DNA from 4 places in the Beduinella massiliensis genome. Region 3 is predicted to be linked to each of the others. Evidence: predicted binding sites of a transcription regulator. Region 3 holds the regulator's gene; each other region holds the start of a gene.
What was found. The regulator NrdR, encoded in region 3, represses ribonucleotide reductase genes. The targets are predictions, from matches to a motif close to CACNANATNTNGTG.
Positions count from the first base shown of each region.

Region 1: nrdD (anaerobic ribonucleoside-triphosphate reductase) is a predicted target of NrdR. The motif match lies at 2,927-2,940, and genes of this name have one in related genera.
Region 2: C1725_RS05660 (anaerobic ribonucleoside triphosphate reductase) is a predicted target of NrdR. The motif match lies at 2,694-2,707, and genes of this name have one in related genera.
Region 4: nrdJ (ribonucleoside-triphosphate reductase, adenosylcobalamin-dependent) is a predicted target of NrdR. The motif match lies at 2,123-2,136, and genes of this name have one in related genera.

Region 1 is NZ_LT963430.1:2,404,432-2,409,981, reverse strand. It holds gene C1725_RS11685 (TIM barrel protein) at 1-335, shown strand, start outside; gene C1725_RS11680 (Gfo/Idh/MocA family oxidoreductase) at 366-1,532, shown strand; gene C1725_RS11675 (HAD hydrolase family protein) at 1,710-2,540, opposite strand; gene nrdD (anaerobic ribonucleoside-triphosphate reductase) at 2,604-2,876, opposite strand; gene C1725_RS11665 (alpha/beta hydrolase-fold protein) at 3,076-3,822, shown strand; gene C1725_RS11660 (hypothetical protein) at 3,826-4,374, shown strand; gene C1725_RS11655 (MATE family efflux transporter) at 4,475-5,550, opposite strand, start outside.
Region 2 is NZ_LT963430.1:1,101,612-1,107,161, forward strand. It holds gene C1725_RS05650 (ribose-phosphate diphosphokinase) at 122-1,333, shown strand; gene C1725_RS05655 (MFS transporter) at 1,384-2,544, opposite strand; gene C1725_RS05660 (anaerobic ribonucleoside triphosphate reductase) at 2,778-5,090, shown strand; gene nrdG (anaerobic ribonucleoside-triphosphate reductase activating protein) at 5,164-5,550, shown strand, end outside.
Region 3 is NZ_LT963430.1:2,255,092-2,260,641, forward strand. It holds gene C1725_RS10985 (sporulation initiation factor Spo0A C-terminal domain-containing protein) at 1-525, opposite strand, end outside; gene spoIVB (SpoIVB peptidase) at 595-1,875, opposite strand; gene nrdR (transcriptional regulator NrdR) at 1,988-2,476, opposite strand; gene C1725_RS11000 (PRC-barrel domain-containing protein) at 2,556-2,801, opposite strand; gene sigG (RNA polymerase sporulation sigma factor SigG) at 3,104-3,877, opposite strand; gene sigE (RNA polymerase sporulation sigma factor SigE) at 3,940-4,677, opposite strand; gene C1725_RS11015 (sigma-E processing peptidase SpoIIGA) at 4,715-5,482, opposite strand.
Region 4 is NZ_LT963430.1:1,349,263-1,354,812, forward strand. It holds gene C1725_RS06745 (DUF4367 domain-containing protein) at 1-499, shown strand, start outside; gene C1725_RS18965 (hypothetical protein) at 504-923, shown strand; gene C1725_RS06750 (helix-turn-helix domain-containing protein) at 1,249-1,617, shown strand; gene C1725_RS06755 (sporulation initiation factor Spo0A C-terminal domain-containing protein) at 1,610-1,963, shown strand; gene nrdJ (ribonucleoside-triphosphate reductase, adenosylcobalamin-dependent) at 2,182-4,524, shown strand; gene C1725_RS06765 (LacI family DNA-binding transcriptional regulator) at 4,668-5,550, opposite strand, start outside.

The DNA.
Region 1 (5,550 bases), 150 kb from region 3:
GCTGGGTGAAGTACGCGGGCGAAGACCCGGCGGCCTACATCCGCAAGTACGCGGGTCGCTGTCCGGTCGTCCACCTGAAGGATTACGTGGGCCGCAAGGGAGAATCGGCGCCCTACGCGCTGATCGGTATCGACGAAGGCGAAAAGAAGGATACGCAATCCTTTGAATTCCGCCCTGTAGGCTACGGCTGCCAGGACGTGGAAAGCGTGCTGGAGGCGGGCATCGAGAGCGGCGCGGAGTGGTTCGTCGTCGAGCAGGATATGTCGGTGGGACGCACGCCCCTGGAAGCGGCGGAGATGAGCATCGGTACCCTGAAAAAGCTGGGCCTCAAGTAAAGCGAAAAAACGCGACAGGAGAGATCATCAATGAGCGATACGGTGCTTTCAAACTTTACACCGACGGTGCACGAGGAGCGCACCTATACGAAGACGCTGAAGGTCGGCATCATCGGTACCGGCTGGATCGCGGAATCGCACGCGGAGAGCTACAAAAACATGCCAGACGTGAAGGTCGTCGCCCTGGCGGACCTCGTCCCCGGCAAGGCCGAGAAGTTCGCCAAGCATTATGGCTTTGAGGACGCGCATATCTATCCGGATCACAAGGCCCTGCTCGAAAATGAGGAGCTGGACGCGGTTTCCATCTGCACCTACAACCGCACGCACGCCGAGTGCGCCATCGCCGCGCTGGAGGCGGGCGTCAATGTGCTGCTCGAAAAGCCCATGTGCGTGACCACCGAAGAGGCGGCCGAAATCATCCGCGCGGAAAAGAAGAGCGGCAAGCTGCTTTCCATCGGCTTCCAGCCGCGCATGGACAAAAACATGCAGATGATCAAGAAGATCGTCGAATCCGGCGAGCTGGGCGAAATCTACTACATCCAGACAGGCGGAGGGCGCCGCCGCGGCATCCCCAACAGCACGTTCATCGAGCAGGATACGGCGGGCATCGGCGCCTTGGGCGACATCGGCTGCTACTCGCTGGACATGGTGCTCAACGCCATCGGCTATCCGAAGCCCCTGACGGTCACGGGCTATACATCCAACTTCTTTGGAACGAATCCTCTGTATCAGTATGCCGACGCGGCGCACACCGCGGAGGAGAACGCCGCGCGCTTTAATGTCGATGACTTCGCGGCTGCATTCGTCCGTCTAGAAGGCGGCATCGTGCTTGACTTCCGCATCTCGTGGGCCATGCACCTGGATACCCCCGGCGACACGGTGATCCTCGGCAAGAAAGCCGCGCTGCGCATCCCCTCCACCGAGTGCTGGAACGGCACGGTCGGCGGCCCCATGAAGCTGTACACCGACGTGGCGGGCGCGCAGGTGGAGACGGTTATCCCGATCATCGAGGATGACAAGTCGAGTTTTTCGGGTCTGTTTGACCGCAAGATCCGTTCCTTCCTGGACGCGATTTTGGAAGGCAAGGCTGCGCCCGTGCCCAGCAGCCAGATCCTCTACAACCAGGCGATCATCGACGGCATCTGTAAATCCGCAAAACTGGGACGCGAGATCGAGATCGAAATTCCCGAAATTTAATCCACGGCGGGATGAAAGCCGCATACCCCGCGGAGCGGGAGGATACGGGCTATGCGCCAAAGCGGCGTCGGATTATTCCGGGAGGCCTGGTCCGGAAAAGGGCGGGCCAGCGGTAATTCGTTTCTACAAGATAGGCAGGCGTGCCATCGCGGCGCGCCTGCCTTTTGCTGTGCATGTTTAGCGTTGGGAGAAATGACGCGCCTTTAGAAAGCGGGCCACGCCGTCTGCGTCGTTCGCACCGATAACACCCGTGGCGATGCGCTTTAAGGGTTCAGCGGCGTTATCGACGGCATAGGCCTCGTCGGCTGCTTCAAAAAGCGGAATATCGTTGATAGCGTCGCCGAAGGCTACAATGCGCTCAAAGCCCAGCAGTTCCTTGAGCTTACGGGCCGCTTCGGCCTTCGTCGCCTGCGCGGGCATGAGCTCGCACCAGTATTCGGGACGGTACAGCTCCTGCTGAAAGACGCACCGACAGCCTTCGAGCTGTGAGACTTCCTCGTACAGCGGCAGAAGCGCCGCCTGCTCTCCGATGAAGGTGTAGTAGAAGACGTCGCCCGCATACAGCGCCGTCTCGTCTTCCAGCGGACGCAGCCGGGGATCGCCGCTTCGCTGGGAGAGATAGCGCCGGATGCCGTCGTTTTCCCGCGAGGGGAGCCAGGAGACGCGTTCGCGCCCTTCCACAAAGGAATAGACGAGCGGAGAGAGCGCCAGATGAGCGGCGATAGACTGAATCCGCGCGCACAGGATGGGGGAAAACGACACGCTGTGCAGGTTTTGCGCGGTTACGGGGTCGCGGATAAACGCGCCGTTGTACACGATAACCGGCAGGCACAGGTGAAGTCCGCTTGTGACGCGGCTGGCTGAGGAGAGCGAGCGGGCCGTGGCATAGGTCAGGGACAGACCGTCCTCTATCAGTGCGTTCAGCGTTTTTAGACCCGTAGGGGGGATGCGATCGTCCCGGCCGAGCAGGGTACCGTCCAGATCGGTGATAAAAAGCGTCTTCGGCATGACGGAGCTCCTTGAAAATAGAATATGAAAAGGCCGCGGTGATAAGCATCGCGGCATAAGCGGTTAAAGGGCAATCGAGTGCTTGACGCGGTCGTGCTCCTCGGCACGCTTGGCGTTGTTGAACCGGTCGAGTGTGCCCACCAGATATCCGGTGATCCGGCGGATGCGCTGGAAGGGATGGTCGGCATAGTGATAGGCGATGTCCACAAAGTCGCCGTCGATTTTCAGGTCGAGCATGTCCGGCTCACGGCCATACAGACTGACCGCGCGGGCAAGATAGGCGTTCACTTCTTCCTGCGGAAGCTGGCCGCCGGTGATTTGTACGTTGCAGGGCATGGGCATTCCTCCGTTCAAACACAATATCTTCTCTTGGTGCCTCATTATACCACATCATATAGTACTTTGCAACGGCCTGCTATACAATCCATGTACAGGCGAGAGAAATTGGCAGGAAAAAGCATGAAAATGCAGAATAATATATACAGACGGCACATAGAATTGGGTGATCATATACGCGCAATGGGAGGCATGAGCAATGCAGGCAACATATCATCGGATGTACAGCCCCAGCCTGATGCGGGATATGGAAGTCAACGTCTATGGTACGCAGGGAAAGCCCTGCGTGGTATTCCCCTCGCAAAACGGCAGATACTTTGACTTTGAGAGCTTTGACATGATCGAACCCTGCCGCCCATGGCTCGAAGCGGGAAAGCTGCGCCTGTTCTGTGTGGACAGCATCGACCGTGAAACCTGGTCCAATCGGGAGATGCCGCCCCGCAAGCGGATTGAGCGCCACGAGCTTTGGTTCCGGTATCTGACGGAGGAATTTTATCCTTGGATGATGCGGACTTGCGGAGAAGGGGAGATGCCCTTTACGATCGGCTGCTCCATGGGCGCGACGCACGCGGCGAACCTGTTTTTCCGCCGCCCGGATCTCTTCGACGGACTGATCTCGCTGAGCGGTACCTACGACGCGCGCCTATTCTTCGGCGATTACATGGACGAACTGGTCTACTACAATTCTCCCTATCAGTGCCTGAAAAACATGTGCCAGGAACATCCTTACATCAAGCTGTTCAACCGGTCGAACATTATCCTGTGCGTCGGTCAGGGAGCCTGGGAAAAGGATATGCTGGAATCGACGCGCGCAATGCAGCGGGTCTTCGAGGAAAAGGGCATCCATGCGTGGGTCGATATTTGGGGAAGCGACGTCGCCCACGATTGGATCTGGTGGCGCAAGCAGCTTCATTATTTCCTTGAAAAAATACTGGGTGAGGCATAAAACATGAAAAAGGAAAACAAAAGACGCGTGCAGCTCGCACCGGCCCTCGTGCCGGTGCTGCTCTTTGCGCTGGTGCTTGTGCTGGTGATCTGGCATTCCGCCTCCTCGCGGCCCGCGGCCCCGGCCGATCTGCAGGAGCGCGAGAACACCGTGGCGAACGTGTTGGGGCAGACAGAGCTGTTTTTGCCGGGCGACCTCAAGCTCGAATCGTTTTATGAAAACTACACGGGCATTCGCAATTGCAGACGAATCGGAGCTGTCGCCTTGAGCGCTGAGCAGAGCGCCTTTTTGGCAGCGCTCCCTTGGCCGGCTTTGCCGGTGCCGGAAGACGTGCGCGCGGAAATCCTCGAGCCCGAATCCGATATCTACAGCGTGTACGAACCGTACGAGCCGCTTCGGGCGGCCGCACAGGAAGCGGATGGAAAGTATCTCCTGTTCGACCGCAGCGGGGACGGCCCGATGGACGGGTGTGCGTACTGGTCGAGCCAGTTTACCCTGCTCGTATGGGATGAGGCGGGAGACCGGCTGTACTTCATGACGTGGGACGCCTGATCTATCCGCGGGAAGGGTAGCGCTGCTGAAGTGCATAAAAGAGCGGCTTCGTGCTTTGAAAGAAAATCCTTTCAAAAGACGAAGCCGCTCTTGGGGTTGATCAGACCATCGGGCGTCCCTCGAACAGCGCGCGCTTGAACCCGTGGATTCGCACATAATAGGCGGCGATCAGCAGCGCCGCGGCGCCTGTCCAGGCGGCGATTTCCGCATAGTAGATTCCTTCCTGACCGATGAACCGGGGAAGCAGCCAGGCGACGCCCACGCGCATGACGAGCTCCACAAAGCCGGAAATCATCGGGATTACCGTATCGCCCATGCCCTGCAGCGCAGAACGGTACACGTGCAGCAGGTAGAGGATGAAGAGGATGCTGCTCATCACGCACAGGTATCGGTAGGCGATGTCGAGCACCTCTGCCGCGCTGCCGCTCGATTCCGAGACGAACAGGCTGAGGATGGAGCGTCCCCAAGCGAACATGGCGGCGCTGATACAAAGCGCGGTGGCGACGCCCATGAGGGCGGCGGCACGCAAGCCCTTTTGAATGCGCGCAAGCTGCTGAGCGCCGAGGTTTTGTCCGGTAAACGTGGCCATCGAAAAGCCGAAGGAAGTCGCGGCGATTTCCAGCAGGCCGTACAGCTTGTTCGTGGCGGTAAAGCCGGCGACGAACAGGAAACCGAACCCGTTGACGACGTACTGTACGCCCATGCCACCCACGGCGATGATGGCGTTTTGCAGGGCCATCGGCGTGCCGAGTCGAACCAGCGTGCGGATGCAGACAGGGTCGGGTACGAAGTCCTTACGCGTCAGGCGCAGCATCGGCAGGTTGAAGACCGCGCGCAGACAAAACAGCGCGGAGAAGATCTGCGCGATGACCGTTGCGGCCGCGGCGCCCGCAACCCCCCAATGAAAGATGACCACAAACAGGAGGTCCAGCGCGATGTTGATGACCGAGGCGATCAGCATCGCGATGAGCGGGGTGCGGCTGTCGCCCAACGCGCGCAGCAAAGAAGCGAGGATGTTGTAAAACATCACGACGCAAAGCCCGGCGAACATCACGCGAAGATACGTCAGCGCCAGGTCCAGAACGTTGGCGGGCGTGTTGAGCAGGAGGAGCACGGGACGGGCGATGCATTCGCTGACCAGCGTCAGCACGACGGCGATGACGGCGCCGAGCAGGG
Region 2 (5,550 bases), 1.2 Mb from region 3:
ATGTACAGTTTTGCGGCAAATACCCATTTAAAAAAAATGTCGAATGCTGTATAATAAACGGGGTTACGGTTCTAAAAGCATTGCGCTGGCCTTCCAGCGCCGAAGAGGATGGTATACTAGCATGACAGAATCGCTTCGCGATGTCGCTACCGAGAGATTTCCCACCCGCCCGATCGCGCCGCTCGGCATCATCGCCATGCGCGGCACAGAAGAGATGGGCGCCGTCGTGAACGACTACCTGATGCGTTGGCAGCAGGCCGACGACGAGAGCGAACTGCTTCACAGCTTCCCCGGATACGAAAACAGCGGATTCTTAATCGAGGCGAACTGCCCGCGCTTTGGCACCGGCGAGGGCAAGGGCATGCTCAAGAGCAGCGTGCGCGGCTATGACCTGTACATCCTGATGGACATGGGCGCCTACAACTGCACCTACAAGATGTACGGGCGCGAAGTGCCGATGACGCCCGACGAGCACTTTGCCGACCTCAAGCGCATCATCGCGGCGGCGGGCGGCAAGGCCAAGCGCATCAACGTCATCATGCCCATGCTGTACGAAGGACGCCAGCACCGGCGCTCCTCGCGCGAGTCGATGGACTGCGCGCTGATGCTGCAGGAGCTGACGCACATGGGCGTGGAAAACATCATCACCTTTGACGCGCACGATCCCCGCGTGCAAAACGCGATTCCGCTCTCCGGCTTTGAGAGCGTGATGCCCACCTACCAGATGCTCAAGGCGCTGCTGCGCAGCGAAAAGGACCTGCAGCTGGACAAGGATCACATGATCGTCATCTCCCCGGACGAGGGCGCGATCCAGCGAAACATTTACTATTCCTCCGCGCTGGGGCTGAACCTGGGCATGTTCTACAAGCGGCGCGACTATACGCGCGTGGTGGACGGGCGCAACCCGATCATCGCGCACGAGTACCTGGGCGAGTCGGTCGAGGGCAAGGACGTCTTCGTGGCCGACGACATCATCTCCAGCGGCGAGTCGATCCTCGACCTCGCGCACGAGCTCAAAGCCCGCAGGGCAAGGCGCATTTACGCCGCGGGCACCTTTGCGCTGTTCACCAACGGCATCGACGCGTTCAACCGTGCCTATGAAGAGGGAATCATCACCAAGATCATGGCGACGAACCTGACCTACCGCACGCCGGAGCTGCTGAAGGCGCCCTGGTTCGTGGAGGCGGACATGTCCAAGTACATCGCCTACATCATCGCGACCCTCAACCACGACCGCACGCTTTCCGGTCTGCTCAACCCCTGGAACCGCATCAAGGCACTGCTGGAGCGCTACCACAATGAGCAGGCGCAAAACGGCCTGCGTCTGGTTTAACACCGCGAAACGAACCGTCCACCGCGCAGCGGCGGGCGGTTTTTGCGCTTCTACGCTTCTTCGTTTGGCAGCCCCGGCAGGCGCAGCAGCGCGCGAAAAAAGAGGGCGAGCGCAAGCGCGCACAGCCCCGCGCAGCAAAGAAAGGACGCGGGCAGCGACACAAAGCGGCTGAGCGCAAAGGAAATCAGGCTGCCCAGCGCCCGGGCCACGGCGTAGGTGGCGACGTAGAGCAGCATCTGGCCGGAGGCAGCGCTGTCGCGGGGCACGGAGAGGCTCACGTATTGCGCCATGGCGAACGCGCAGACGATGATGCCGCACGCGCAAAGGGCCTGCGAGGCGATGGCCGCGCCGCGGGAGGGGATGAGGCCCATCACGAGAAAGCGCAGGCTAAGCCCTGCGGCGGAGGCGATCAGCAGACGGGGCGCCCCGAAGCGGCGGAGCAGTCTGTCCGCGAAGAGCAGGAAGGGAACCTCCGCGAGCGTGCCCACGAGCGTGCCCAGCCCCACGTCCGCCCGCGAGCCGCCGAGCGTCTGTGTCATGAGCAGGCCGTACAGCGTATAAAACACCCCCTGCGCCGCCTGAAGGCAGAGCGCGAAGGCGAGCAGCGTCCGCAGCTCCTTCTTTTTGAGAAGGGAAAGAAAGCGCGGGCGCTTTTTGTGCTCCCCCGTGGGCACGGAGGGCAGCAGCAGGCTGCAGAGCCCACCCAGCGCGTAGGCGGCGCACACGATGGGGACGAAGCGCTCGATGCTTCCATCCAGCAGCGCGCCCAGCGCATAGCTGCAAAGCGCGTAGGAGAGCGTGCCCGCCATGCGCAGACGGCCGAAGGGCAGTCCTTCCCGATGCAGGTAGCTGAGCGTCACCGTTTCGCCCATGGGCGCGATGCAGGTGGAAAAGAAGGAGAACAGGCAGGTGTACAGCAGCAGCGTCCAGAAACCTTCCGCCCGCAGAAAGAGCAGGCTGCACGCGGCGCAGCAGGCGAACAGCAGCCGGTGCACGGCGTTGCGGCTGGGGGCGCGGTCGGCTGCGTAGCCGGTGAGCGGCAGGGCGGCGAGCGCCACCAGCGGGCCGGACGCCATGAGCAGGCTCACCTGGCCCACGTCCATGCCGCGCGCGGCGTAGTAGAGCGTCACAAAGCCGTTCCACGCGCTTGAGGCGGCGTACTCCGCTGCATAATACGCGCCGATCTTCCATTTATAGGCGTTTTGCGCCATCGTCCCCGCCTCCCTTGCCTCGCTTTCTTCAGTCTGCCAATCTGGATGGAGTTTCATGCAAAGGAAAAAAGCGCGTTTTCTCTGTGTGTTCCCCTTGAATATCCCGCGCCGTGCTGATATAATGGGGAGCGTTGCGAAACGGCGGAATATACAAGATGTTGTGCTGCTTTTGCTTGAGAATACAAATTGTGCTATCGGGCACTGGGGGATAGACCATAAGGAGGATGCGGGCAATGACGGATACCATCAAGAAGCGCGACGGGCGGCAGGTTCCTTTTGAAGCGGAGAAGATCGAGGATGCGATCCTGAAGGCGTTTGCGGCGACGGGGAGCGCGAAAGGGCGCGATACGGCGCAGGAATTGACGCGCCAGGTCGTCGCGGAGCTCGACCGCGACGAGGACATCGACGTGCCGACCGTAGAGGACGTACAGGACATGGTCGAAAAGAAGCTGATCGAAAACGGCTACGTGCGAACGGCCAAGGCGTACATCCTCTACCGCGCGGAGCGCAGCCGCGCGCGCGAAATGAACACGCGCCTGATGAAGATCTTCGAGGACATCACGTTTAAGGACGCCTCGGAGTCGGACATCAAGCGCGAAAACGCGAACGTCAACGGCGACACCGCGATGGGTACGATGCTCAAGTACGGCTCCGAAGGCGCGAAGATGTTCTACGACATGTACGTGCTCAACCCCGAGCACGCGAAGGCGCACCGCGAGGGCGACATCCACATCCACGATCTGGACTTTCTGACGCTGACGACCACCTGCACGCAGATCGACATCGTCGAGCTGTTCAAGGGCGGCTTCTCCACCGGACACGGCGTCCTGCGCGAGCCGCAGGACATTCAGAGCTATTCCGCGCTCGCCTGCATCGCGATCCAGTCCAATCAGAACGACCAGCACGGCGGCCAGTCGATCGTCAACTTCGATTACGGCATGGCGCCGGGCGTCCACAAGACGTTCGTCAAGACCTACCGCGCGCGCCTGTCCGGCGCGCTGGAGCTGCTCGCGGACGACGCGAACGGGGACGACACCGCGCGCGCGATGCTGAAGGCGCTCAAGGAGCAGGGGCTTGAGCCCACCCTGGAGCGCACGGAGGCGTACGACACGGCGGAGCACGCGCTGCTGCTGCAGAAGACCGACGAGGCGACCGCCCGCCGCATCGCGGACTTCGCGCAGCACCGCGCATGGGAGGATACCGACCGCCGCACCTTCCAGGCGATGGAGGCGTTCATCCATAACCTGAACACCATGCATTCCCGCGCGGGCGCGCAGACGCCCTTCTCCTCCATCAACTACGGCATGGATACGTCCCCAGAGGCGCGCATGGCCATCCGAAATCTGCTGACCGCGACGGAAAACGGCCTGGGCGGCGGCGAGACGCCGATCTTCCCGATCCAGATCTTCCGCGTGAAGGAGGGCGTCAACTACAACCCTGGCGAGCCCAACTACGACCTGTACCGCCAGGCGATCAAGACGAGCGCCAAGCGGCTGTTCCCGAATTTTTCGTTTGTGGACGCGCCCTTCAACCTCAAATATTACAAGCCCGGCCATCCGGAGACGGAAATCGCCTACATGGGCTGCCGCACGCGCGTGATCGGCAACGTCTACGACCCGACGCGTGAGGTGTGCAACCGCCGCGGCAACCTGTCGTTCACATCGATCAACCTGCCGCGCCTGGCGATCGAGACGCACGGGGACGTCGAGCGCTTCTTCAAGCTGCTGGACGAGCGCATCGACCTGGTGATCGGCCAGCTCAACGAGCGCTTTGAGATTCAGGCGCGCAAGCGCGTGAAGAACTTTCCTTTCCTGATGGGCGAACACGTCTGGATGGACAGCGAAAAGCTCGGCTGGGACGACGAGGTGCGCGAGGTTTTGAAGCACGGCACCCTTTCTATCGGCTTTATTGGTCTGGCGGAGACGCTCAAGGCGCTGCTGGGCAAGCACCACGGCGAGAGCATGGCGGCGCAGAACCTGGGCCTTGAAATCATCGGCCACATGCGCAGGCGCATGGACGACGAGAGCCAGAAGACCCACATGAATTACACCCTGATCGCCACCCCCGCGGAGGGGCTTTCCGGCCGCTTCGTCAAGATGGACCGCGAGCGCTACGGCTCCATCCCCGGCGTCACGGACCGCGAATACTACACCAACAGCTTCCACATTCCGGTTTACTACCCGATCAGCGCCTTTGACAAGATCCGCCTGGAAGCGCCCTATCACGAGCTCACCAACGCGGGCCATATCAGCTACGTCGAGATGGACGGCGACCCCACGCAGAACCTGGACGCCTTCGAGGCGGTCGTGCGCTGTATGCACGACGCGGGCATCGGCTACGGCTCGATCAACCACCCGATAGACCGCGATCCGGTCTGCGGCTTTAACGGCATCATCGGCGATACCTGCCCCTGCTGCGGCCGCGCGGAGGAAGAGGTGCACTTTGAACGCATCCGCCGCATCACGGGTTACCTGGTGGGCACGCTGGAGCGCTTCAACAACGGCAAGCGCGCCGAGGAACGCGACCGCGTAAAGCACGGCATTTGAGGATTCGCAGGGGGCGGGGGCGCAGGCCTTCGCCCCTCGCGTTTGGCTGGACGGATTAGAGGGGGAATGCTGCATGGAGATTCGCATCGCGGGTACCACGTCCGATTCGATCGTGGACGGGCCGGGCATCCGCCTGACCGTGTTCACCCAGGGCTGCCCGCACGGCTGCGCCGGGTGCCACAATCCGGAGACGCACGACCCGGCGGGCGGGCGCGTCGTGGATACGGAAAAGATCATAGCCGGGCTGCGCGAAAACCCGCTGGAATCGGGGCTCACCCTTTCGGGCGGCGAGCCCTTTTTGCAGGCGGCCGCCTGCCATGAAATCGCGCGCGCCGCGCACGCGCTGGGCAAGAACGTGTGGACGTATACGGGGTACGTCTTTGAAAAGCTGCTCGCGGAGGGCGACCCGGACCGGATGGCGCTGCTTTCGGAGACGGACGTGCTCGTGGACGGGCCGTTC
Region 3 (5,550 bases):
AAGCTCCAGGTTGACCGAGGCGATAGCGGAGGATGTGGCCAGATACGCAAAACCCAGCAGCGCACTGTTCATGCCGATCTGCATGAGCAGCTTCGAGGCCAATTCCGTCCGTTCACTGATGCGCATAAAAGCAATTTTGCTCAAAGGCTGCCGTTCGACGGTCTTCTTGAAGTTTGAAATTTCGCGCGCGCATTCCTGTTTCGCCCAAAGCGCGTCCGCCCCCTGTTCGAGCAGGGCTTCTGTCCGCTCCATCAAAGCGGGGGCCGTCATAGCCGCTATAAAGGGCAGCTTTTCGATCGTGCCATCCTTCAGACGCTGCAAAAACGCGGCACAGTCGAGACCCGGAAGAAACGCATCCATGATGACCGCGTCCGGCAGCCACGCGCCCGTCATCTTCAACGCGCTAAGCCCGCTTGGCGTTGCGCCGATCAGATCCCACTCCGGGTCGCGCAGGATTTCCGATTGCAAAAATGCGGAAAGGTTCTGATCGTTCAAAGCGACCAGAACCCGAAAAGGAGCCTGCATGTTTTCTCCCCCCATCTTGCTTCTTGCAAGACGGGTATTCGCCACAGCATGCGCAAAGTCCTTCCTCTTTTACGCAGCGGTCGCCTGTTTTGATTGCTCCAGCATCCACTCGATGTACATGCCGTATCCCTGGGTCGGGTCGTTCACGTACACGTGCGTGACCGCACCGATGATGTATCCGTCCTGCAGGATTGGGCTTCCGCTCATCCCCTGTACGATGCCGCCCGTCGTTTCAAGCAGTTCCGGATCCGTTACGCGCAAAATCATTCCCTTCTGCGAAGCGCTTCCCTGTGAAACGCAGCGGGTGATCTCCACCTCGTATTCCTTGATCGTATCACCGTCTACCGTAGAGAGGATGCTCGCCTTTCCTTCGTGAACGTTGCTTCTGGAACCGACCGGGAGTCCATTCGGATAGAGCAGGTTTACGACCGCTTCGTCGCTCTTGCCGTAGATACCGAACTGATTGTTGAGCAGAATATTTCCGAACGTCTCTCCTTCCTTCAGGAAGGAACCCTTCAGCTCGCCCGGCTCGCCGCGCTGACCCTTCAGAACGTCCACGATGTGTGCATGCATGACGTTCCCCTCGCGGACAGTCAGGAATTCCCCGGTGTCCACGTCCGTGATAGCATGTCCGAGCGCGCCGAAGTACCCGCTGTCCGGGTCGTAAAACGACAGCGTACCCACGCCTGCCGTGCTGTCCCGCACCCAGACTCCGAGCCGGTATTTCCCGTCGATCGCGTCCACCACCGGCGATACGTTCAGGTGCACCTGTTTGCCCGTACGCTTCACGACCACCTCGACGGTCGCGTTTCCCAGCTTGTTCACGACCTCCGCCAGGTGCTCCGCGCTTTGAATTTCCTGCCCGCCGATAGAGCAGATGAGGTCTCCGGGCTTCAGCCCCGCCTTTTTCGCGGGATTCGACGCGCCGCCGGAGAGGTCGGAGGTTCCCACGACTAAAACGCCGCTCGTGTGCAGCGCCACGCCGATCGCCTGTCCGCCGGGGACGAGGATCTTTTGATCCTGCACCTGTACGTCGACGTTTTTAAACGGCCAGCTTCCAAACAGCGAAAGCTGCACCTGCGCCTGACCGGCGTTTACGGCCGCGAGCTCCACGTCGGTTCTCGCCACGTCCGACAGCGTCTCGTCGCCGGAGGAAATCACGGCTGCGTCCTGCTGGTTCATGCGCACCTTTAAGGGAAGCCCCCATGCTAGGCGCACCTCCTGTCCTTCCCGAAGCACGAGCGCGTCTGGAAGGCTCGTCAACTGCTGCACCGGCGTCGAATAGTTAACGGCGACAACGAGCAGACTGAGTACGACTCCGATGATTTTTTTAAGACGTTTTTGATTCATAAAAAAACAACCCTTTCCCAAAGCCATTCCATCGCTTTATCACGCCTACGATGCGCAAAAAAACGATGAAATATGCCGGTAAAGGGTTGCCAGGGATGTGCTCACCTGCCGCTCAGCGCTCTTTTTCCTGCTCCTTCTCCCCGCTGGGAGCGTTCTCCGCGAGCAACTGGCTCAGCTCATGCATAAAGGACTGAATATCCTTGAACTGCCGGTAAACCGACGCAAAGCGTATGTAAGAGACCTCGTCGAGCTTGCGCAGACCTTCCATCGCCATCTCGCCGATTCGCTGCGTCGTCACTTCCTGCTCCATGGAGTTGAGCATCGCCATCTCGATTTCGTTGACCAGCGCTTCGATATCCGCAATGGCGACGGGACGCTTTTCGCACGCCTTTACGAGCCCGCGGCGGATCTTGTCGGCGTCAAACGGCTCGCGCCGGCGATCCTTCTTGATGACCAGCAACGGAAGCGTCTCGATTTTCTCATAAGTGGTAAAGCGCCGCCCGCAGCGTTCGCATTCGCGGCGCCTGCGAATCGCACCGTCCTCCGTGGGGCGGGAATCGACCACGCGGCTGTCCGTACAGTTGCAAAAGATACATTTCATGAAAGTGCCTTCCTTTCGAAACGCCGGAATTCGTTTGAACTATTATAACCGAATCCCTGCGAATCGTAAAGAAAAATTGTCAGCTCTGCGTGTCGTCCAGGCAAACGAGGATGACGTCGTCCCCGATTTTCTGAATAAGCTGCCATGGAATGACCACACCGCTGCGCTCTCCCTTGATGAGCTGCCACGCGCTGAACGCGCCCGGCACCACGATCGCCTGCACGCGTCCGTCCTGCGGGCAAAACTCCAGGTCCATCACCTTGCCCAGCACGCGCCCGTCGGGCACGTTCACGACATCCTTGTTTCTCAGCTCGGACAGGCTCATAAGATTCCCCCTCCCTCGCATACTCTATTGTATGCGAGAGCGCATCAGCAGGCAGCTTGTCACACGAAAAAAGGCGGATTAATCCCGCCTCACAGAGCATCAACACAGTAACGGAATGTCAGAGAGGATGCATGAAGGGGAGACTTCCCCTTCATGTGGAATCGTATCGACCGGCTTTGCCGGTCGGGCGGGGCGTTTTCCGTAGTCCAATGCGGAGCATTTGCGGAGGAAAACTTCCCCGTAACATTCGTGCAAAGTGTGTATTCATTTTGCACGAGACGGGTTGATTCCGCCTGCAGGCTCTACATGTATTTGCGCATGTGTGAAAGTGCCGTCTTTTCCAGGCGGGACACCTGCGCCTGCGAGATGCCGATTTCGCTCGCCACTTCCATTTGCGTGCGCCCATCGAAAAAGCGCATCTTCAGAATATGCTTCTCGCGCTCGCTCAACCGGTGCATGGCCTCGCGTATGGCGATTCCCTCCAGCCAATCCTCGTCGTTTGTCTTTTCATCCTTCACCTGATCCATGATGTACAGCGCGTCCCCGCCGTCGTTGTAAACGGGCTCAAAGAGCGATATCGGGTCCTGGATCGCCTCCAGTGCGAGCACGACGTCCTCGCAGGGAAGCTCCATGTGCTTGGCAAGTTCCTGGATCGTAGGCTCTCGGCCGAGCGTCGAGGCCAGCCGGTCCCTCGCGGATAGCGCCTTGTAGGCGATATCGCGCAGCGAGCGGCTTACGCGAATCGGGTTATTGTCCCGAAGGTAGCGCCGGATCTCGCCGATAATCATCGGCACCGCATACGTCGAAAAACGCACGTTCTGCGTCACGTCGAAGTTGTCCAGTGCCTTGATGAGCCCGATGCAGCCGACCTGAAACAGGTCGTCTACGTTTTCCCCGCGGTTGTTGAATCGCTGAATGACGCTGAGCACCAGCCGCAGATTGCCGCGGATGAATTCTTCCCGCGCTTTTTGATCTCCCCCGTGCACGAGCGGAAACAGCTCGCGCATCCGTTCGTTTGTCAGCACTGGAAGTGTGGATGTATCCACCCCACAGATTTCTACTTTGTTCGTCGCCATGCATTCTCCCTCCGTCCTTGCCGGATGGGAGCATTATTGCCTTGGCCTGTGCGTTTTATGCGTCAGCCCATGCGCACCATGTCCTTTTGAAGCCTGCCCAGAATGCGCTTTTCGAGCCTGGATATGTAGGACTGAGAAATGCCCAGAATGTCCGCAACCTCCTTTTGTGTCTTCTCCTTTCCTCCCTTGAGCCCAAAGCGCAGGTACATAATGTTCTTTTCACGCGAGGACAGCCGGCTCAGGGCAGAAGCCAACAGCTGCTTTTCGACGCCCTCTTCGACGGAGCGGTAGACCATATCCCCCTCGGTTCCAAGGATGTCGGAAAGCAGGAGCTCATTACCATCCCAATCTGTGTTCAGCGGCTCGTCAAGCGAAACTTCGAGCTTCGTCCGGTTGTTCCGGCGCAAAAACATGAGAATTTCATTCTCGATGCACCGGGAGGCGTAGGTTGCGAGCTTGATCTTCTTATCGGGATCAAACGTGTTGACCGCCTTGATAAGTCCGATGGTGCCGATGGATATCAAATCCTCGATTCCCACGCCTGTATTTTCAAACTTTCTGGCGATGTAGACGACCAGACGCAGATTGCGCTCGATTAACAGGCTCTTCACCTGCGGGTCGCGCTGCTTGAGGCGCTGCATGAGCGCCAGTTCCTCCTCGTGCGACAGAGGCGCGGGCAGCGTGTCGCTCCCGCCGATGTATCCCACCGTCGTCTCCGGCACGCGGTTCAGGATCGTCAATAGCCGCGCCCGCGCCTGTGTCGTAAACCCCCAAATGTCCGTCGTGCTGCACTGCATCATCTTTCCATCTACCTCTCTTTCGTTTTCACGAAACGTTTTATACAAGGGAGAACGGTACGAGCGCGCCCTCCGGCAGAGGACGCGGCGCTACGGCCATGACGGCCTGCACCTCGCACCATGCATCCCTTTGTCTGACCCAAACCCTGGGATGAAAGCACATCGCCATCTCCGTACCGCAGACGCCTGCCATGGCCAACAGCCTGAACCCGGGCGGCAGGGTCGAAATATCCGTAGGATCCGCAGATTCGGGCAGCATCCCGCGCACGTCCGCCGCGCTTACGACGATCACCGGAAGCCCGGTGACGGCATCGATCAGGCGGTTGCCGCTGTCCACGAAGCCGTCGATCTCCGCGCTGTTCCCCCGATATCCGCAGCGCAGCCGTATTGTCATCGATCCAGATCGTTCGGTACGCGTGCGCACCAGACGAAGGACGCAATATACTGCGATGGGTGTACCCAAAGCAAGCGCGAGGCCTCGACTTTTTAATGCCTGTGTGAGCGCATACCCTGTTCCGCCCAGCAAAAACGTGCAGCCAATCAAGGTGCCCGCGCACCGCAAGAGCACGCGCAAGCGCATCTGCGGTGCAATGCTGGCCGCCATTAAAAGGCTAACGGGGAAAAAAAGAACCGTCTTGGCAGGCGGCCACGTATACGCCAACAGCGCGTACGCCGTACCCATCCATGCGCCGCAGAGGATTCTTCCGGGTCGGATACGCTTGCAAGAAGCGATGCGTGCGCTCATCAAAAGCGTAAAACCATTCATGAGCAGATTCAGCAAAATAAAACCTTCCAGCGCAATGCGCATGAGTCACACCTCATTTCGCATGTCCCCATTATAGGCTGCAAACGGTTCGCGGTTTGTTGAAAGAGCGC
Region 4 (5,550 bases), 910 kb from region 3:
GAAGGACATTATGTCTATCGAAACGCACATATCTGCTGAACCTGAGCCGCAAACGACATCGGAATCTGTCATTCCTCCAATCGACAAACGCATCGGATTCGGTCGTGGAGATGCGTTTGACCGAGAACTGGAACGGCTCGGGATGGAACCAAGATTGCCTTCGTGGATGCCGGAAGGTCTCGAATATGATAGCTTTACCTCAGAAATCTGGGAATCAGGAACGATTTATCTAAAAGCTATTTATCGGGATCAACTGGACCGCTCATTTACTATTATTGTAGAAAAGATTAGCTCGATAGGAAATCGCTCAGACGAACTTGAGAAAAACACCAACGATCCGGTAACTTTCGGCTTAAATAATGTCGAGTTTGTTATTGCTAAGAACATTGAAAGGTTTATTATGCAATGGCAAGATAAGCCTTATGTCTTGACAATACGTGGTAACCTTACACAAGAAGAACTCGTAAAAATGGCTGAATCAATATTTATGGAGGATTAGAATCATGATGAAAAAGAAATTAGTAAGCGCGATCGTTCTTTGCTTTGTCCTGTGTTTGGGAATTTTGCCGTGTATGGCGTCTGCATCAGAGATAGTTCCGTATGCTAGTGATGTTATCGACTATACTTCACTAACACTTACAAGCTCTAACGGAAAAGTGTATGCGGATGCTCACATTGCGACGACTGACACAGCAACAAAGCTGGGATTTAAATCCGTAACGATTTATCATAAGGTTAATGGTGTTTGGAGCGTAGCGGCATCAGCGTCTGGAAAATACTCTAGCGGGACAGATGATTATACCTACTCTATTTCGTGCAGTGTGGTTTCTGGACGCGAGTACAAAGCTTCTTGTAGTTCCTATGCTGTGGTTAATGGAAAATCTGATACTGGCTCAGCTAGCGTTAATCCTATAACTTTTTAATCGTGTAACATTCACTAAGTGACCTTCCCCGTTGTCAACGCGGCAACGGGGATTTTCAGCTAATGAATCCATAAAATAATCCCTGTCCGCGATGGAAGCTGCCAGCTGAGCGGATCATGACAGAAAGAAGCACGCCGTGTCGAAGGGCGGGCTTGCGAGTACAGGGTTTCCATGGGGTTTATCGGGTAAATGCTCCTAACGCGCCCTTTTTCGTAAAAATGGAGTTACATTCGGCATCACGATACGCGAATTCGCCATGACGTCTTGATCTGGCTGCGAAAACTTCCTATCGTAAGGATATGGGAATTTACAGGAGGTTTCGCAAATGGAATCGAGACAAAACTTGGCCGAAAACCTGAAGAAGTATCGGCTCAGGCAGAATATGAAGATGGACGAATTCGCCGATTATCTGGGTATCGGCAGAACTTCCCTTTACGAACTGGAAAACATGCGCGTCAGCTGCACGCTGGACACGCTCGACGGTATCGCGTCGCATATGGGCGTCCCCGCGTCCATGCTGCTCGTGAAGGACATGGACCCGACGCAGACCCCGGCCTGCGCCCACATCGTCGATCTGTGCAGTTGCTATATGAAACTGCCGATGGAGCAGGCCAGGGAGCTGGCCGAGCACATCCTGCGGATGGGGGACATTCTGTCGTCGGCGCGCGGGGAGGAAGGTGCGTCCCATGAATGAGATCGAAGCATTGCTGCACAGGCTGGGCATCGGCGTGCGCTACGTCGGTTTTCGTTATATGGCGGTCTGCATCGATCTGGCGGTGCACGAACCGGTGCGGCTGCAAAATGTTTCAAAACGCCTGTATCCAGAGGTCGCGCGCCGCTGCGGAATCAGCGACCCGGCACAGATCGAGCGCAACCTTCGCACGGTGATCCGCATCTGCTGGGACAACGGAAACCGGCCGCTGCTGAACCTGCTGGCCGGATATACCATGATCGAGAAACCCTCGTGCGTGGAATTTATCGACATCCTGTCGGGCTACGTGCGCAGCAGGCGCGCTTCCAAGGAAGGGCCTGCGTCTTAAAGGAAGCCGGCAAAAGAAAAATACGCACCGGAGGCGGCAGGCATCGGCCTGCCGCCTTTTGACGCGCGCCCGTCCTTCGCCCGATTCGCATATTTGCGTGTTGATTCCGGGTAGGACATGTGGTATTATACTAAATGCTGCGTTGAACGATTGGGGGAAGACTATATGTTGTTTCTCCGACGACGCGATATTGGGCAGAGGTGAAAGGAGAACAAAAGGTGAACGTAAGAAAAAGAAACGGCAAAGTGGTCGCTTTTGACCGTGAATTCATAGCGCGCGCCGTCACGCTTGCGGCGGCCGCGGCGGGGGAACACGACGACGAGGCCGCGCAGCGCGTGGCCCAGGACGTGGAGGCACGCCTTGCGGAGGACGCCGGGCAGGCCGTGGACATCGAGACGATTCAGGACATGGTGGAGCAGGTGCTCTTCGAGCAGCAGCGCTTCCGCACGGCCAAGGCCTACATCCGCTACCGCATGGAGAAGGAAAAGGTCCGCGGCAAGGAGGAATGGCGGGACGGCCTCCTGAGCAAGGAGTTTTTGAGCCGCTATAAGCACGCGGCCAATCCCATGGACCAGCTCGGCTCGTTCGTCTATTCCCGCACCTATTCCCGTTACCTGCCCGCGCTCAACCGCCGCGAATTCTGGTGGGAAACCGTGCGCCGCGCGGTCGAGTACAACTGCTCGCTTGCGCCGACGAGCCGCGAGGAGGCGGAGCGCCTGTTCGACAACGTCTATCACCTGCGGCAATTCCTCTCCGGGCGCACGCTTTGGGTGGGCAATACGCCCGTCTCGCAGGCGTATCCGCTGGCGAATTATAACTGCGCCTTCGAGGTGCTGGACGATTATCACGCCTTTCACGACCTGTTCTACCTGCTGATGGTCGGCAGCGGCGTGGGCGTGCGCGTCCTCAGGGACGACGCGGCGAAGCTGCCCAAGATTCGCACGAACATCCAGATCATTCACAAGGCCTACGACCCCCGGCCGCTGGACGAGCGGCTGGAGTTTACCAACCTGACCTTCTCCACCGACACGGCCACGCTTTCCATCGGGGACTCTAAGGAGGGCTGGGCGCAGGCGCTGGACCACTACTTCGCCCTGTTGACGAACCGCGAGTACAACAAGCTGCGCAAGATCATCGTGGAGTACGACAGCATCCGCCCGCGCGGCGAACGGCTCAAGGTGTTCGGCGGCACGGCCTCCGGCTACGAGTCGATGATGGCGATGCTGGACAAGATTCATAAGGTCATCATGGCGGCGGGCGCGCGCGACGGTCAGGTGCTCACCCAGTTGAAACCGATCGACCTGCTGGACATCGCGAACATCATCGGCGAGAACGTCGTCTCCGGCGGGGTGCGCCGCACGTCGGAAATCGGACTGATCGACCAGGACGACGAGGCCTGCATCAAAGCCAAGAGCAACCTGTACCGGCAGGTGAACGGCCGGTGGGAGATCGACAAGAGCATCGCGCACCGCCAGATGAGCAATAACTCCATCTTCTATCGGCGCAAGCCCACGCGGGAGCAGCTCCACTGGCATTTGCAGCAGATGCGCTACAGCGGCGAACCGGGCTGGATCAACGAGGAAGCGGGCTTGAAGCGCCGCCCGAACTTCTGCGGCTGCAACCCCTGCGGCGAAATCCTGCTGGACAGCCACGGCCTTTGCAACCTGACGACGGTGAACGTCATGGCGTTCGTGAAGGACGGCGTGCTGGACGAGGAAGCGCTGCTGGACGCGCAGCGCCTTTCCGCGCGCGCGGGCTACCGCATGACCTGCCGCGAGCTGGAGATGCACCAGTGGAACGCCGTGCAGCAGCGCGACCGGCTGCTGGGCTGCTCGATGACCGGCTGGCAGGACATGGTGAACGCCACGGGGCTGGGCCGGGAGGAACAGGCGCGCCTGCTCGACCGCATGCGCGAGGCCGTGCACGAGGCGGCGGATCGCATTGCGGATTCGCTCGGCCAGAAGCGGCCGCTGCTCATGACGACGGTGAAGCCGGAGGGCACGCTTTCGCTGCTGCCGACGGTTTCCAGCGGCGTGCACTACTCGCACGCGCCGTACTACATCCGCCGCGTGCGCATCTCGGCCTCCGACCCGCTGTGCAAGGTCTGCGAGGAGCTGGGCTATCCGGTCTTCCCGGAGGTCGGGCAGGACGCGGAGACCTGCAAGACCAAGGTGGTGGAATTCCCCGTCAAAGCGCCGGAGGGACGCGTGAAGGCGGACGCCTCGGCCATCGAACAGCTTGAAAACTACAAGATGTTCATGACGCATTACGTGGACCACAACTGTTCCATCACGGTGCACGTGCGCGACAACGAATGGGAGCAGGTGGAGGAGTGGGTCTGGAATAACTGGGACGACGTCGTCGCGCTCTCCTTCCTCAGCTACGACGACAGCTTCTACGAACTGCTGCCGTATGAGGCGATTACGAAGGAGGAGTACGAGCGCCGCAGGGCGGAGATGCGCCCCTTCAACCCTTCGCTCATCTCCAAGTACGAACACGAGGAGACGGAGCTGGACATCGGCGGAAGCGATTGCGCCAGCGGCGTGTGCCCGATCCGTTGACGGGGATGGTGCTCGACAAAAATATACGGCGCCCGGTTTGCGCGTGATTGCAAACCGGGCGCCGTTTTTATTCGCGGACGAAGGGGCGAGGATAATCGCAAACGCTTACGGGGTTTTGAACCGAAGCGCATTTTTCGCGGGGATCAGACGAGCTGCTCTGAGCCCCGCAAGACCAGCCGCGGCTGGAGATAAATACGGTTGTTGCTGAATTCATCGGGATTTCCGTTTTGCTCCTTGCGAATTCGTGTAAGCAGCGTATGGGTGGCAATGCGCCCCAGTTCATCCGTGGGCTGCGATACAACCGAGACATTCTGTGCCCACATCTCATATGGATCGATTTCGTCCGAACCGATTACGGCGATGTCTTCGGGTATGCGAAGCCCGTTTTGACGTAGGAACTTCAAGCAGCCAATCGTGTGCGTATTGCTGCAACAGAAGATCGCGGTGGCGTTTTTCTTTTTCGGGCTCAGTAATTGGGGCATAATCGCCATTGTTCCGTTAATTCCGTCGTTTGTTTCAAATTGCAGGCTGGAAACAGGGGTGATATTGGCTTCCTTGTGGGCATCCAAATACCCGTTCAGTCGATCATATTCGGTTTTATAAAAAAGAGAGCCGTGAATAATGGCGATTCTTCTGTGCCCTTTTTGTAACAGCAGCTTCGTGGCGTCGTAGGCGCCCGTGTAGTTGTCGTAGAAGACGCCTTCGGACGAAAAACCGGGAACCTCGTTGTCGACCAATATGATCGGAAAGCCTTTTGCGCTCAAAGAACATAAGGTATCGCGATTGTTAATAGAATCCGTCTCAACAATCGGCGTAACGATCAAGCCGCTGACACGGTTTTCGGCGAGCATTTCCAGAGATGCTTTTTCCATAGCGATGGATTCGTTCGTGATGCAGACGTTCATTCCATAGCCCGTCCCATTCAAAACTTCTGAAATCGCTTTCACAAGATTAGAAAAATAGGGATTGGTGATGTCTGAAACGACGACGCCAATCTGCTGCGTGCGGCTTGTGTGAAGATTTCTT